DNA from 4 places in the Brevibacillus sp. NPDC058079 genome. Region 2 is predicted to be linked to each of the others. Evidence: riboswitches for the same ligand, from Rfam matches in the RefSeq annotation. Region 2 holds a riboswitch; each other region holds the start of a gene.
The links. A riboswitch is a leader RNA that binds a small molecule or an ion and turns the genes downstream of it on or off. The one in region 2 is predicted to bind S-adenosylmethionine.
Positions count from the first base shown of each region.

Region 1: another riboswitch for S-adenosylmethionine. It lies ahead of ACFVS2_RS24215 (MetQ/NlpA family ABC transporter substrate-binding protein); the one in region 2 lies ahead of mtnK (S-methyl-5-thioribose kinase).
Region 3: another riboswitch for S-adenosylmethionine. It lies ahead of metK (methionine adenosyltransferase); the one in region 2 lies ahead of mtnK (S-methyl-5-thioribose kinase).
Region 4: another riboswitch for S-adenosylmethionine. It lies ahead of ACFVS2_RS17730 (pyridoxal phosphate-dependent aminotransferase); the one in region 2 lies ahead of mtnK (S-methyl-5-thioribose kinase).

Region 1 is NZ_JBHVSO010000009.1:80,913-85,125, forward strand. It holds gene ACFVS2_RS24205 (methionine ABC transporter permease) at 1-204, opposite strand, end outside; gene ACFVS2_RS24210 (methionine ABC transporter ATP-binding protein) at 204-1,241, opposite strand; gene ACFVS2_RS24215 (MetQ/NlpA family ABC transporter substrate-binding protein) at 1,284-2,114, opposite strand; SAM riboswitch class I at 2,216-2,318, opposite strand; gene ACFVS2_RS24220 (DUF2294 domain-containing protein) at 2,539-2,895, shown strand; gene ACFVS2_RS24225 (ABC transporter substrate-binding protein) at 3,093-4,166, shown strand.
Region 2 is NZ_JBHVSO010000004.1:284,577-288,789, forward strand. It holds gene mtnA (S-methyl-5-thioribose-1-phosphate isomerase) at 1-810, opposite strand, end outside; gene mtnK (S-methyl-5-thioribose kinase) at 807-2,036, opposite strand; SAM riboswitch class I at 2,171-2,316, opposite strand; gene ACFVS2_RS14600 (anti-sigma factor) at 2,413-3,603, opposite strand; gene ACFVS2_RS14605 (sigma-70 family RNA polymerase sigma factor) at 3,603-4,118, opposite strand.
Region 3 is NZ_JBHVSO010000017.1:5,215-9,427, forward strand. It holds gene ACFVS2_RS30715 (S8 family peptidase) at 1-1,978, shown strand, start outside; SAM riboswitch class I at 2,040-2,141, shown strand; gene metK (methionine adenosyltransferase) at 2,275-3,480, shown strand; gene ACFVS2_RS30725 (polysaccharide deacetylase family protein) at 3,632-4,213, shown strand, end outside.
Region 4 is NZ_JBHVSO010000005.1:400,791-405,003, forward strand. It holds gene ACFVS2_RS17710 (2OG-Fe(II) oxygenase) at 1-28, opposite strand, end outside; gene ACFVS2_RS17715 (methylated-DNA--[protein]-cysteine S-methyltransferase) at 21-560, opposite strand; gene moaC (cyclic pyranopterin monophosphate synthase MoaC) at 733-1,215, shown strand; gene ACFVS2_RS17725 (MFS transporter) at 1,219-2,472, shown strand; SAM riboswitch class I at 2,533-2,647, shown strand; gene ACFVS2_RS17730 (pyridoxal phosphate-dependent aminotransferase) at 2,731-3,912, shown strand; gene ACFVS2_RS17735 (hypothetical protein) at 4,064-4,213, shown strand, end outside.

The DNA of each region.
Region 1 (4,213 bases), on a different contig from region 2:
CAACGAACGCACAATGTTGATGATCGTATTCAGGGTGTGATAGATGATTCTGTTCGGGAAAAGGTGATTCGCCTGTGTGATGACCAACAAAATCCCGAGCGGAATCCCGATCAACGTCGCAATGAACAGCGAAATTCCAACCATGATGACAGTCTCTTGCAGAGATTGCCCGAATACCGGAATCATATCAATCAAACGCTCCATTAGCTCCGCACCTCCTCTGGTGACACAATATCTACGCGGTAGACGGATTCGCGCAAGTAGCGAATGCCATCTTGAATGTCTTGTTCTTCGCCGGATATGTGCAAAAGCAGAATGCCGAGCGCTGTTCCTTTTATGGTCGTAATCGAGCCATACAACAGATTGGTGCTAATCGGAAAACGTGCAGATAGTGTTCCTAGAACAGGATCGAGAGCAGCATCCCCGCGAAAGGCAACGCGAACAATTTTGGAAACGGGTCCGGTTTCTTTTATTTTGGACAAAATCTCCTGTGGTACCTGATCGTCGAAAACCGTTTTGATAAAATTACGGGTCGTTTGCTCTTGCGGATTGCTGAAAACATCCAGAACAGAGCCTTGCTCGATGACGACACCGTTTTCCATGATGGCTACCTGATCGCAGATTTTTTTGATGACCTGCATCTCATGCGTAATCAGCACGATGGTCAGGTTAAACTTTCGATTGATGTCGAGCAACAGCTCCAGGATCGATTCGGTCGTCTGCGGGTCGAGAGCGGAAGTCGCTTCGTCACAGAGCAGGATTTCCGGATCAGTCGCAAGCGCACGAGCGATGCCCACCCGTTGCTTTTGTCCACCGGATAGCTGAGAAGGATAAGCGTTTGCTTTATCAGACAAGCCAACCAAGCCGAGAAGGTCTTCTACCTTGCGCTTAATGACATCTTTAGGGACGCGATTCATCCGCAAGATTTCCGCCACATTGTCAAAGACATTATAGGAAGAGAGCAGGTTGAAGTGTTGAAAAATTATCCCGATCTTTTTGCGAGCTTGCCGCAGCTCTTTTTCCTTGAGGGTCAGCATGTTCTGGCCATTGACGATCACAGAACCGCTAGTCGGCTTCTCCAACAGGTTGATGGTACGGAGCAGGGTGCTTTTCCCCGCTCCGCTAAAGCCGATAACCCCGTAGATTTGCCCTTTTTCCACCTGCAGGGATACGCCCTTCAATGCTTCTACCTGCTTGTTTCCTACTTGATACGACTTATGAATATCGGTTAGCTGTATCATAACGAGTTCTCCTTGTTGTTCTTGATGTTCCTGGCTTCGATCTTACCAGGACGGCAGTACAGCTCCTTCAAAACGTTCGTCGATGAATTTTTTCACTTCTTCCGAGCGGTAGATGTCCACCAGCTTTTTGACAGCGGGGTTGTCTTTGTTGGTTTCGTTGACTGCCAAAATGTTTACATATGGAGAGTCAGCTGTCTCAGCGAAGATCGCATCTTTTTGCGGGGAGTAGCCAGCTTCCATTGCGAAGTTCGTATTAATCGAAGCGACCTCTACGTTGCTCAGCGAGCGCGCCAGGAAAGCAGCCTCCAGCTCTTTGAATTGCAAATTTTTTGGATTTTCTACGATGTCCAGTGGTGTTGCGTTGTCACCCACGCCATCCTTGAGCTTAATCAAGCCAGCTGCCTGATAGAGTAGCAGGGCGCGTGCTCGGTTGGTAGGGTCGTTTTGAATGCCGACAACGCCGCCAGCAGGGATGTCCTCGACTTTTTTATGCTTGGTGGAGTACAGGCCCATCGGGTACGTGACGGTTTTTCCAACCTCGACGATCTTTGTTTTGTGATCTTGATTGAACTTCGCCAAGAACGGGATGGTTTGGAAGCTGTTTACATCGAGATTTCCTTTATCGAGAGCTTGGTTCGGCTGTACGTAATCGTTGAAAACGACGACTTCGACGTCGAGCCCTTTGCCTTTGGCGACTTCTTTTACTTTGTTGAGAATCTCTTCGTGCGGGCCGCCAGTGACGCCCACCTTGAGTGAGGTTTGCTCAGCAGCAGTGCCGCCGTTAGCAGGTGCAGCTTCTTGTTTACCGCCGCAAGCCGTTACGAGCGATGCAGCGAGCAGTAGTGTAGTGAGCAGTAGACCAGTCTTTTTCATGAAAATACCCCTTTTCTCTGGATGTAAGATGGAATAGAAAAAGCCTCTTCCGACAGAAGAGGCGAAAACTGCGAGTATGTATCCACACTGCAACAATACCTCTCTTATCTGTCGGAATAAATTCCGCTGGATTTGGCACCGTATCGTTTGCGATAGGTTGCCGAGGTGTCATAGGGCCAGTCCCTCAACCTCTCTTCATAAGAGAATGTGCTATGAAATTATCATTCCAAACATTGTTGTTAATTCTTATTTGGATAGTTGGATTATAACGACTGATTTTTTAGGTGTCAACTGTTTTTGCAAACGAATGACTTGGTGGAAAAATGTGAAATTGATCTAAATACGAATATTCTATTGAAGAATCGGAAAATCATTTGTATAATGAGAGCGAATGAACCCGATACCAGCTATCGCAGGTGATGACATGACTCTAGTGGACTCCAATGAAACCAGAAAAAAGCTGTCTGCCATCTATAATGAGATAGCAAAAGAGTTGTTCGGATTTGGAACGACATTGCTCCGAGTCACGATTGAAAATCAGATGATTACGTTCCAAGCCAAGCATCGCCGCTCTCCGCGCTCAGAAGCGTTAGAAGGAGAAGCACCGGCCCTCAAGCTCGAAGTCGATTTTCGGATGTCCCTTCTTTATAAGAAGAAACTGCGAGAGCGACTGGAAGTAGAGATGGGGTTGCCGTTGGAAGCTGTGCTACGGGACTATGATGCGCCTACGCAGTGGGCGATCACGAATGTTATTTTAGCTGAATCAGAACTGAATACCTGACGCAATCGTTCGGATTTTCTCTTTTGATCTATCTTAAGAGGAGACCGTAGACTTTGCGTAAAAACGGGTGTCACTTCTCTTTGTTTACGAAGAAAAGTGCTCTTGTTTAGAATGATACGTTCTAATCAAGGGTACTTTTCTTTTTATTGTATCACCATATTTTGTCATCAAATGAACCCAACTGGAGGAGAATTACGATGAAAAAATTACTTGCTGGAATTCTGTCTTTTTCTATGATGTCACTGGCTCTCGCTGGCTGTGGCAGCAATGATCAACCACAAGCGGGAGGAGCTGGCGGTGAAGCCAAGGGTGAGCCACAAAAGCTGGTCATTTCCACATGGGGCTTTTCCGAAGACTTTTTCCGCAAAGAAGTATATGAGCCGTTTGAAAAAGAACATAACGTGAAAATCGTGCTGGAAATCGGGAACAACGCAGAACGACTGAACAAAATTCGCCAAGGAAGCTCCGATGTAGACTTGATCTACCTCTCTGACTACTATGCACAGCAAGGGATTGAGAGTGGCGCATTTGAAAAAATCGACCGCAGCCGCATCCCGAACCTGGATCAAATCTACGACATCGCCAAAGCACCACTGGGCGAGGAGTACGGTCCAGCTTACACAATTGGCCAATTCGGGATTGCCTACAATCCAAAGCTTGTGAAAACAGAGATCAAGGATTGGAAAGACCTGTGGAACCCAGAGCTGACGGGCAAGTTGACACTGCCAAGCATTACGTCCACAACTGGCCCGATGGTTCTCGACAGTGCTTCTGCGGTCGCGGGCAGCAAGGAATTTAACGAGGATCAAGCCTTTGCGAAAATGAAAGAAGTCAACCAAAATGTAGTGAAATTCTACGATAAGACTTCCGAATACGTGAACATGTTTGGTCAAGAAGAAATCGGCGTAGGACCGATCATGGAAATGTACTTCAAAGACATCAAAGCCGCTGTTCCAGAAGCTGTTTTCGTACAACCTGCAAGCGGCGGATATGCGGTCATGAATACGGTTAACATCGTAAAAGGCTCGAAAAACAAAGCGCTGGCTGAAGACTTCATCAACTACCAGCTGAGCAAGGAAGTTCAGGAAAAAACAGCAAAAGCAAAAATCGATTCCCCTGTAAATAAGTCTGTTCAACTGACAGAAGAAGAAGCAAAAGGCGTAACGTACGGGGAAGAAACCGTAAGCAAGCTGAAAATGCTGGACATGAAATTCGTTAACGAGCACTCTAAAGCATGGATTGACCGTTGGAATCGTGAAATCACGCAATAACGAACGATAGAAAACAAAGGGCGAGGGTATAGACAATTTCGGATATA
Region 2 (4,213 bases):
GTAAAAAGGAATGCCGTGAGCTTTTGCCAATACCGCTACCCCATACGTACCGATTTTGTTGGCGACATCGCCATTCGCTGCTACGCGGTCTGTACCCACGATGACAGCCTCTACTTTGCCTTGGGACATAACCATCGCCGCCATGTTGTCGCAGATGAGCGTCACATCAATTCCAGCTTGCTGCAATTCGAATGCAGTAAGACGAGCGCCTTGCAGGACAGGACGGGTTTCGTCTGCGTACACCTTCAGATTCCAACCGCGTTCCTTTGCCAAATAAAATGGAGCGGTAGCCGTACCGTACGCTGCTGTAGCCAATGCCCCTGGATTACAGTGCGTGAGAATTCCCATACCGTCATGCAACAGAGTGAGCAAATGCTCTCCGATGGTCCGGCATACTTCAGCATCTTCCTTTTGAATCGTCAGTGCTTCATCGAGCACTGCTGCCTTCCATTCGGCAATCGAAGCTCCGCTTTCTGTTTCAACACGAGCTTTGATTCGATCCAACGCCCAGAACAGATTCACGGCTGTCGGACGGGAAGAGCCCAGATAGTCTGCCTGCTGGTTCAGTTCCTGCCAAAACTCGTCGTAGTTACTCGCTTCACTGCCACGAATGCCCAGGTAGAGCCCGTAAGCTGCTGCCATGCCAATCGCCGGTGCGCCACGCACTTCCAAGCGACGAATGGAACCCCATACTTGCTCGGAGGTAGTCAAGTTCAAATAGATTGTTTCTACTGGCAAACGCGTCTGGTCAAGCAAGACCAGTGCGTCATTCTCCCACTTAACAGGTGCCAATTGGGTGCTGGTTGTCATACTGTCGTTGCCTCCTGATAGTAACGTTCGGTCACAGTGCGTACGATGTCCGTGATATCTGTCGATTCGTCTATGCCGCCGCGACCGAGAATCAGCGCTTCTCCAATCGAGAGGGCCAGACGCTCTGCTTCTGCGCGAGTCTGGTCATCTTCAATGGCATTCAGGTCCGCTACGCCTGCCAAGCCGATGACACGGCGCAAGATTTTGCATCCGGCATAGCCTGCTGTATCCTGAATCAAGCGCTTCACGTAGCTTTGCCACAGCCCTTCGACATGGGCGCTGCGCTCTTTGGCGTGCTTGTGCCAGAGCTGAACGAATTGCGAAACGAATTCATTCCAGACATCCTCGACCGTTTCCAGTAAGTATTCGCGGTACGCTTCCCGTTCTCCTTGATCTTTTTGCAAACCGTGTTGTCCTGCGTAGTTGAGCAATAGATTGGCAATGACTGCCCCTATGTCAAAACCGATTGGGCCGTAGTAAGCGAACTCTGGATCGATTGCTTTCAGGCTGTTTTCCGTGATAAAAATACTTCCGGTATGCAGGTCACCATGTAGCAGCGCTTCTGAGCGAGTAAGGAAATCGTATTTCAGCTTGGCGATTTCCAGCTTCAGCGGCCTGTTGTTCCAAATCGCCTCGACTTCCCGGCGAATCAACGGGTTGAAGTCGTTGGTAGGCGCATTTTCATACGGATCGGTAAAGACGAGGTCTTCTGTGATTTTGCATAATTCTGGATTTATGAATGTTCCGACTAGCGCTTTTTTATCGTACGGATGAGCACCCAGATCGGATGTGAAGAACAATGTTTGCGCGAGAAAACGACCAATTTGCTTCGCGAATAGCGGGTACCGCTTTCCTTCGATCAGACCTTTGCGCATGATGATATGGTCCCCGACGTTTTCCATGACAGTCAACGCAAGCTCCCCGTCGAAATGATACACCTGCGGCACCAGGTCCGGAACGTATTTGTGCTGAATGCGGAGTGCCTCGCTCTCGATGCGAGCCCGATCAATCGTAAGCGGCCAAGATTCTCCCACGACGCGGGCAAAAGGCAGCGCTTGCTTGACAATGACACTCTTACCGGATGCTGGCTCCTGAATGTCAAAAACCAGATTGAGGTTGCCATCCCCGATTTCGCGGCTGATCAGCTCTGCTCCTTCGCTAAAAAGACCCGGTATTCCTTTTACGTACTCCACTGCTTCCTGTTCAGTCAATGCGCGATATGCCATGATTCCAAAACTCCCCTCTACGTATTTTTTCTCTATCTCTATTTGTTTTGTTTGAGTACCTGGAGCAATAAAAAGACCTCTTTTCCCGAAGAAAAGAGGTCGTGTCGTCACGTGTAAGAACCGTGTTGATGTCCCCCTTATCTTCCAGACTACTTTTGTTTCTGCAGGAATTAGCACCGTGCATGTCGCCTGTCAATCAGTCGCTTTCTCGCGTCTGAATGGCGTCATGTCGGTTGCCGGGTATCATCGGGCCAGTCCCTCCACCTTCTCTGGATAAGGTATCCAAAACGTATTCGGTTTTTGATTTAGTTTGAATCATACAACCAACGCTTCCACGATGTCAACACCCTTTTGTGCAAAAATTCGCACCTTGCTTTTAGTAGCTGTATTGTGTTCCCGATGATGCTGGTCGCTCCCAATTCCACCAGTCTACCTTGCCTAGAAACGCTGCTGTTATTGACTTTTCGGCCTTGAGCTTCAGTAGTTCTTTCGTAGGTCCGGTCAAGACGGCACCGTAGATTCGCACTCCGTTTTGTTGCATGTAGTTGTATCGTTCTGCTATCTGAGGGTCGCTACCAAATACCAAGGCTTTGCCAATATCGCGAGTCAGACCTTCTTGCTCAGATAAGTACTTCATTTCGTTCAGATAGGTCGCCATTCTTCTTGCCCCTTCCCCATTTACCCGGATGGGCGCACCTCCGTAATCGAGTTCTCTCTGAGCAAATCCCCATACGTCCCCGGCACCAAGCAACAGATAGGGTACATCACTCTCTGCTTGCTTGAGCTCCACCCCTGTATCTACCGCAAACCAAACTGTATCTTGTCCTGAAGAGGTAACATGGCGGGAAATCAGTGCATAATACTCCTCGTACGTCAGAAAGTGGTCAAAAGATATTGCAAGCTGCGAAACGGTTCCCTCAGGCAGCTTCTCCATTGTCGTCCAGGCAGGTGAAGTGAGAGACATGGTATCCTCCGTTTCTCCCTCTGTCGGATAACGGAAAAACAGCTTTTGCTCCCTGACCCCGTTCGTCCATTGCGGCTTCGCATTCACGTTCCTTAGCACATTCGTACTCTCAAAACGGCCCGCGTTCTTTTCTTCTCCCCCAACCCGCTCGCGTAGTTCCATGCTGATGTTTCCGTACAGCAATCCGACCTGTGAACCACTACTCCCCACGCTCACACCTGGCTGGGTGAAATTGACCATCGACTTCGCAACGCGGAACAGATCTTCATGCATCAGTGACCCAACCCAGCCATTCAGAATCAGCAATACAACTCCAGCCAAAAAGGGTAGCACTATAGTGAATCCAGCGGTGGACAACCGATTTTTCCATTTCCCCCGGCGAACAATGGCGCGCTGTTTTTCGGCCGACAGCGTTTCAGGCTGTTTTGTTTTCGAGTTGTCCTCTCCCATTTCTTCCCCCAGTAAAAGCCTCTCCAACCGCTGTGCGTATTCCTCGTCAGCGGCTATTTCCTCTTCGAATCGTTTTACCTCTTCCCCCGACATATCGCCACGCAAATAAGCCAGCAGCTTTTGTTCGCGATTGTTGCCATCTTGCTCCCTCATTACCTTTCCTCCCTCCACAACTGCCGCATCTTTTGTCGCCCCCGAAACAAGGAACGCTTGACGTCTGCCAGCTCGATCCCGAGTACCTCTGCCATTTCCGCGTAGGAAAACTGCATGGTAGACAACAAAATGACCTGTCTCTGCTTTTCCGGAAGTTGCTCCAAATAGTCATAGGCCACTTCCCACAGCTCCTTGTTCACGACATGCTCTGCCGGATCAACCGCCGAATGATCACGTCGCTCTGGCAGGGCTTCCACATATGCAAACCGTTGTTTCGTCTTCTTGCGATAGCCGTCCACGAAAGCGTGATAGGCCACCTTGAATAGCCAAGGCCGTACTTTTTCCCCACGGTAGTCGTCCAAGGAAGAGAAGGCGCGACAAAAGGTTTCCTGTGTCAAATCCTCTGCCAGCCTCTCATCTCGTGTCAGCCGGAAAAGATAGCGGTAAATATCGTTTACATGCAGCTGGTACACATCCTCCAGACCTACTTTCCCAAGCCGTTCACACCCCTTCATCCCTTACCACGAAGGAATTGTCAAAAAGTTTCACCTTCATCTCATTTTTCTGATAACCTGCTGCACATTCTCTACAAAAACAAAGATTGACTCCT
Region 3 (4,213 bases), on a different contig from region 2:
TCCCGCAGCTTATCCTACGGTGTTAGCGGTAGGGGCTGTAAGGAGTAACAATGAAGTGCTGTATCAAAGCAATACAGGACCTGAGCTGAACCTAGTAGCGCCTGGTTTCAATGTTTATACGACCAAGCTTGGGGGAAAATACGGTTCTTTTAGCGGTACTTCAGCAGCGGCACCACAAGTAGCGGGTGCAGCAGCGCTCATACTAGCTCGTCATCCCAAACTAAGTCCATTTGATGTGAGACAATTGCTTTTTCAAACGGCTACGGACTTAGGGGAAAAGGGATGGGATCGGAAAACGGGCTACGGGTTGTTAAATGTCGACAAGGCAGTTCGAACGGCCTTATCCCATGACTTTTTAGAGCCAAATAATCAGACGTACTCAGCCAAAGCGTTTCCGATCGAATCGCAAATACGTGGAAATTTAGGGCCCAAAGACACGATAGACTGGCTGAAGATGGACATCCCTTACGATGGGAAGGTCAGCTTCTCAGCGTCAGTGACTTCCGGTGTTTCTTCAGCGATGGCAGCTACCTTTTACCCAGAGAATCGTCCGCCGATCACGCAGTACTTCGGGAATGGGGATACGATAACTGTCCCGGTCAAGGCGGGACGAATGAATATCCGGTTAATGCGTAACGGAGGGGTCAACAACGCTTTTACCTACGTGTTGACGAGTAAGTTTACCATCAATCCGGACCGTAACGAACCGAACGATACGCAAGAGACGGCAAGGCCGCTCGTAGGCAACGAAATCAGTGTAACAGGCAATTTCCACGATGAAGGGGATCAGGATTGGTTCTCCTACTATGTTCGTGAATACGGGCATTTGGATGTCTCCGTTAGTCCTGATAACAAGCGTTTCGATCTATTGCTGAGTATCGGTAAACAAGAGCTCGGAAAAAAGATGGTTGTATGGGACCCTAACTACGATAATGGAACGAAAGACAATCCGACAGAACGCGCCCAAAAAGAAGTGTCACCAGGCAAGTATTACATCCGTGTGAGTGAGTACAATCGCAATGCGGTGAATGGCGAATATCAGCTGGATCTGGGATACACGCCAGTAAAAAAAGATTTTAATGAGCCGAATGACACTTATCAAAAAGCGTCTCCGTTAAGCGGTGGAACAGTGATGTCAGGCACAATACCGACAGCTACTGATTCCGACTGGTTCCAATTTACTGTGAATAGTGAATCGTATGTGACGTTCCGAGCGCCGTACATTCCTGTCGATAGTGGCTTTCGTTTTGCGCTCTATAGCGATCGAAACATGAACTATGCGATCGCTTCGACGAATGAGGTAGCGGAGCTGTCTAACCGAGGAAACGATGTTATCGGTTTGCGTTTGCAACCAGGAAAATATTATGTACGCCTTAATAGCGGGACTGCGTTCAAATATGAATCGTACCGACTCACGGTGACACAGCAGAAATTGATAGCGGGCTATCGCGATATTTCGGACCACTGGGCGCGCTCAGAGATCGTCAGACTTAGCTCTCGCGATATAGTAAATGGGTTTAATGATGCGTCGTTCAAGCCGAATCAGGCAGTGACCCGTGCAGAGTTTGCCACGATGCTGCTTAAATCAATGCGTGCGACCGGTTCCAAGGTAGCGACTACCTACACAGGAAAAACGACCTTCAGGGATATGCCAAAGCGGCACTGGGCTTATCACAACCTAGGTGTAGCCTATCAATTAGGGATTTTGAAAGGGTACCCGAAGAATGAAATGAAGCCGGATCAGCCGATATCGCGTGCAGAGATGGCGGTAATGATCGCGCGGGCACGTGATGTCTTGATGTATAACCGTGGTACATCGAATTATCAGGATGTGCCAACGAGTCACTGGGCTTCTCCTGCTATTGAGGCTTTAACATCTAGAAAATGGGTCAATGGGTACGGTTCTTCCTTTAAACCGAATGGAAGGGCAACTCGCGCCGAGGTAGTGGTGGTACTTTCCAAAGCCTATCAACTATAAGTAAAAATTTTCCTATTGACATCTCTGAAAAAAACAATTATTCTATTATCCGTAATGGATACTCTTATCCAGAGCAGGCGGAGGGACTGGCCCTATGAAGCCCGGCAACCGATCTAGAGCGGTGCTAACCAGCAGAACGGACATCTGTTCTGGCCGATAAGAGGATGAAGGAAGCAAAAAACGCTCAAACCTTTTCCTCCTAAAAAATGGAAAAGGTTTTTTATTTGCGTTTACGTAGATAAAATCCTGACTCGGCTACCACACTATTTGTATGAGGTCAAAGGAGGTATTTTCTCATGGCTTTGCAAAAAGGTCGTCGTCTGTTTACATCCGAATCTGTAACTGAAGGACATCCGGATAAAATTTGTGACCAAATTTCCGACTCCATCTTGGATGCGATCCTGTCCAAAGATCCAAACGCTCGCGTAGCTTGCGAAACTTCCGTAACTACTGGTTTGGTTCTCGTAGCAGGTGAAATCACTACAAACACTTATGTGGATATCCAAAAGCTCGTTCGTGAAACCATTCGTGAAATCGGTTATGACCGTGCGAAATTCGGTTTTGACGCTGACACTTGCGGTGTTATTACTGCAATTGGCGAGCAGTCCGCTGACATTGCACTTGGTGTAGACCAAGCATTGGAAGCACGCGAAGGCAAAATGACTGACGCTGAGATCGAAGCAATTGGTGCTGGTGACCAAGGTTTGATGTTTGGTTTTGCTTGCAATGAAACACCTGAGCTGATGCCGCTTCCGATCAGCATGTCCCACCAATTGGCTCGTCGTCTGACTGAAGTACGTAAAAACGGAACACTTGCTTACCTCCGTCCTGACGGAAAAACACAAGTAACCGTTGAGTACGATGGCGACAAACCAGTTCGTATCGATACAATCGTTATTTCTACTCAACATGCTCCTGAAACAACTCTGGAGCAAATCAAGCAAGATCTGGTTGAGCAAGTAATCAAACCAGTTGTTCCAGCTGAACTGTTGGACGCTGATACCAAATACTTCATCAACCCAACTGGCCGTTTCGTAATTGGCGGACCACAAGGGGATGCTGGCTTGACTGGTCGCAAAATCATCGTAGATACTTACGGCGGTTATGCTCGTCATGGCGGCGGTGCGTTCTCAGGTAAAGATCCGACTAAAGTTGACCGTTCCGGTGCTTACGCAGCTCGTTATGTAGCGAAAAACATCGTGGCTGCTGGTCTCGCAGACAAATGCGAAGTACAAGTTGCTTACGCAATTGGTGTAGCACAACCAGTTTCCATCGCAGTAGATACTTTCGGTACAGGTACCATTTCCGAAGAAGCTCTGGTGAAATTGGTTCGCAAACACTTCGACCTGCGTCCTGCTGGTATCATCAAGCAGCTCGACCTGCGTCGTCCTATCTACAAACAAACAGCTGCATATGGCCACTTTGGACGCAATGACCTGAATGTTCCTTGGGAGCAAACAGACAAAGCAGAAGTTCTGAAGCAAGAGGCTGCTCAACTGTAATATTGCTGAATGACATAAAAAGAGCCTGGTATTGCTACTGGGCTCTTTTTCTTTTTAGGAGCAGAGTCATCCAATTATTGGGTCAATTGTTGCACAGGAATTTGTAGGACTGTGTCGAATCTCCTAGTGAGGAAGTAGAGGAGGGGTTTTTTTGCCGAACAGAAGGCTCTTCCTGATCGTGTTTCTTACTTTTTTGTTTTTTGCAGTGGCTATTGGGTTGTTAGGCGAATCTTTTCTGGAAAAAAAGAATAAACAAGAAGTGCAACCTTTTCCCCAAGTGGATACGTCTATAAGCATAAGTGAGACAAAAAATGCTGAGCCAAACGTCACACCAATTGAAGAAGCAGCGGTTCAAACGAAAAAGTGGTATAACAATCAGGTTGTGGTTTTGACGTACCATCATGTCACGGATCAATCGAATCAGCGGTATGTCATAGCTCCTGATCAATTTGCCCGACACATGAAATTTTTGCATGATAACGACCTGAATCCGATATCGTTGGATGAGTTCCTGCGATTTATGGAGACGGGTACCTTACCGACTGAGAATGCTGTTTTGATTACGTTCGACGATGGGTATGAGAGTTATTACAAAGAAGCATTTCCGATCTTACGTACATACGGCTACCCTTCAGTGAACTTCGCGATTGCGGGGCGCTTAAGAGATGTAGCTGATCGAAAACGGGAGAATATGACGCCACCACTTACGCGTCAACAGGTTAACGAAATGACT
Region 4 (4,213 bases), on a different contig from region 2:
CGATCCTTTCTGTCACTGATTTAGCCATGTTTCACACCCCGATTTGTCTTTTTCTCCAGATCAAGCAGAGTTGTCTTCATGGGCAGTCCTCCACGATAGCCAGTTAGTGATCCGTTTTTACCGACAACGCGGTGGCAGGGGACTGTAATGAGAACCGGATTGGCACCGATTGCTGCACCGACGGCACGAACAGCAGCAGGCTTTTCAATGATGTTCGCAATGTCGGTGTACGATGCCGTTTGACCGTATGGGATTTGGCACAGTGCCTCCCAGACAGCGAGCTGAAAAGGCGTTCCAGACAGGTCGCAATCCATGGAAAAATGCTCGCGCGTCCCCTGCAAATACTCCATCAGTTCTGTTGCAAAAGGCTGTAGCCATGGTTCGTCTTGCACCAGTGCACTTTGTGGATGATGCTTTTCAACCCACGCTTCCAATTCAGCAAAAGGCTGGTTGACCGAGCCGACATAACAAAGCCCGGCAGCCGTTGCAGCCAAATAAATGGTCCAATCACCATGCACAAGCATTGACCAACGTACCGTCTGATCCTTAATCGTTTCCATTTCCATACGCCTCCTTTGAGCTGTGTACGCACAGTATACCTCCAGCACCTGTTCTTCGTACGTTTTTAGGAGTGGATGAGCAAGATAACGAAACAGTGTCGTCTACATTCTCATTGCTTTTATCCAGCGGCGGGAGTAAGGTAGGAGGAGATAGAGGAGGAACGATACTAGTATGACTGATCAATTAACACATTTTAATGAACAAAATCGAGCTCGGATGGTGGACGTGTCTGAGAAGGACGTCACAAAACGGGTGGCTGTAGCCGAGAGCCAAATCAGCATGAAACCCGAAACGCTCGCCCGAATCCGTGAAGGTCGGATCGAAAAGGGCGATGTACTCGCAGTTGCGCAGGTAGCAGGTGTCATGGCTGCCAAAAAGACGTGGGAAATCATCCCGATGTGTCATCCGCTGCCATTGACTGGCATCGACATACAATTTGCTTTTGTAGATGAAACGACGCTTGCGATTACAGGAACCGTGAAGACGACAGGGAAAACTGGCGTCGAGATGGAGGCGTTGACCGCTGTCAGCATAGCGGCTTTGACCGTGTATGACATGTGCAAAGCCATGGATAAAGAAATGATAATCGGTCCAACCAGTCTGCAATCCAAAACAGGCGGAAAAAGCGGCGATTTCCATCGGGGAGAGAAGTAAGCCATGAGGCAAAAGTGGGAATCCTATCCGAGCAGCATTCGTTTATTGGCGATTGCTGCCGTCATTTTTTCTACAGGAATGGCGTGTATTTGGCCGCTTGTCACGATCTATATTCACAACCATCTCGGAAAGCCGCTGACTGTAGCCGGCTTCTTGTTGCTTTTAAATCAAGGCGCATTCTTGATCGGGAGTATTGTCGGCGGGATGATGTTTGACCGCTGGGGAAAAATGCGCACCATTATTGTCGGTTCCATCGGCGTTATTCTGATATCGATCGGCTTAGGTCTTACGCAAGATTTTACGATTTATGTTGTCTTGCTTCTATTGAATGGTCTGTTTTACGGAACACTTTCTCCTGTGATGAATGCACTGGCAGTAGTGTTATGGCCGGACGGGGGACGGAAAGGAATCAATCTGATTTATGTCACCCTCAATGTGGGGGTAGCTGCCGGTTCTGCGCTGGGCGGCTTCTTGGCAAGTGTTTCGTTTGCCTGGACGTTTTTCGGTAATGCGATCTCGCAAGTGATTGTGCTCGCCATGTTCATGCTCATTTTGCCGCGTCAGTTAAAAATGGTGGAACAACGCGAAAACTCGACGACTGGACAAAGTATGTCTGAGCAAGCAACTGGTGATGTGCTGCAACAACCACAGCAAGAGCCAAAGGTGGTATGGGGAGCATTGCTGCTATTATGTGGGGGGCTATTAATTAGCTGGATTGTCTATGTACAATGGACGACGGTGCTGTCTACCTACATGCAATCCCTGGGCATTTCACTCCGTCAATACAGTCTGTTGTGGACGCTGAACGGAGGTTTGATCCTGTTTGGTCAGCCATTGATTGCGTGGGTCATTCGACGCTTTGCCCGTACGCTAAAAGCACAAATGCTCTTGGGCGCTTATATTTTTGCCTTGTCGATGCTGATTCTGTCGCAATCAACGGTTTATGCAGGCTTTGTGGCAGGCATGTTCGTCATGACGCTAGGAGAAATGCTCGTGTGGCCAGCGGTGCCGGCAGTAGCTGCACAGTTTACGCCAGAGGGACGTGAAGGCTTCATTCAAGGTCTGATTGCAGGAACTGGATCAGCAGGGCGGATGCTCGGACCACTGCTCGGCGCCTTCATTTTCCAATCGATTCATGCGCAGGGACTATTGTTCGTGATGGCAGGCTTGTGTCTGTTGTCTGTGGCATTCTTCGCTTTCCACACCTCATTTCAAAAAAGAAGGCATCAAGTGTCGGTACAGAATCAAGCATCTTGACACGGTTTACGTGCTCAAGTAGTATGATATAGACGAAAAAACAGTATATTCCGTGTGTTTGACTTATTCAGAGAGGTGGAGGGACTGGCCCTATGAAGCCCGGCAGCGGATCTGTTCCATGTGATGGACAGATGCTGTGCCAATTCCAGCAGGATTTTTTCCTGACAGATAAGGACGTGACCAAGCTGATCTCCCCCTTTTTCTGTATGGAAAAAGGGGGTTTTACTGTATTGGGCCCAAGAAAGGAATGGAAGAAAGATGCGCATTCAACCCTCCGACATGATTGATCGACTCCCTACCCAGTTTTTTGCGACCCTGGTGGCAAAAGTAAACAAGGTCATTGCGCAAGGCCATGACGTCATTAACCTAGGGCAGGGCAATCCCGATCTGCCGACACCGCCGCACATTATTGAAGAATTACAGGCACAAGCGGCACAACCACTCCATCACAAATATCCGCCTTTTCAGGGACGCGTGGAACTGAAGCAGGCAGTGGCTCATTGGTATAAGCAAGAATTTGATGTAGACCTCGATCCGGAGGAAGAAGTAGCGATTTTGTTCGGCAGCAAAACCGGACTCGTAGAGATTTGCCAAGTACTCATGAACGCAGGCGATGTTGCACTGGTTCCGGACCCAGGCTATCCGGATTATTGGTCGGGGGTTGCAGTCGTAGACGGACGGATGGTCATGATGCCTCTGAAGGCGGAAAATGACTTTTTACCAGACTACAGCCAGCTCTCCCAAGCTGATTTGGATCGAGCGAAACTGATGTTTCTCAACTATCCGAACAATCCAACAGCAGTCAACGCACCACTCGAGTTTTATGAGGAAACGATTCGTTTTGCCCGAAAACATGAAATCGTCGTCTGCCATGACTTCGCCTACGGGGCGATCAGCTATGACGGGAAAAAGCCAGTCAGCTTCATGCAGGTTCCGGGAGCAAAAGAAGTGGGCGTAGAATTTTATACCTTGTCCAAAACGTACAACATGGCAGGCTGGCGTGTTGGTGCCATGGTAGGAAATCGCGAGCTGGTTCGTCTGATTAACCTCATTCAGGACCATTACTTCGTCAGTCTGTTCGGAGCGGTACAGATGGCGGCAGCCAAAGCGATGACGGAGTCACAGCAGTGCGTTCGCGATCTCGTCGCTGTCTACGAAAGCCGCCGCAATGCCTTGTACTCCAATCTGCATCGGATTGGCTGGCAGGCGCCACCATCTCAAGGTTCGTTTTTTGCTTGGCTTCCTGTTCCAAGTGGCTTTACTTCCGTGGAGTTCTCTGACCTGCTATTGGAAAAAGCGCATGTCGTCGTAGCGCCAGGAAATGGCTTTGGTCCGACGGGTGAGGGCTATGTGCGAGCGGCTTTGTTATCCAATGAAGATCGTCTCGCAGAAGCGGTCCAACGGATTGAGCGGTTGGGGTTGTTTACGAAAACAAAATGAAGGCAAGGGAATTCGACCACACTACCATACAAATGGAGTGTGGTTTTTTTATTCTAGAATAAAAATCATTCTCATTATTGACAGATAATGATTTTCATTATACGATGACATTGTTAATGATAATTAGTCTCAGCGAGAGCGGGAGGGTACCATGCGCTATCAGATTAACGGTTACACGGATATGTATACGGTGATCGCCAACGAGCGAAAAATCGGCGGAGCCATTGAAGCAGGCCAGATTCGCTTGCGGACGGGAGAAGTTTACGCCAATGCTGTTCTCACTCGTTTGGAAATGTCAGGT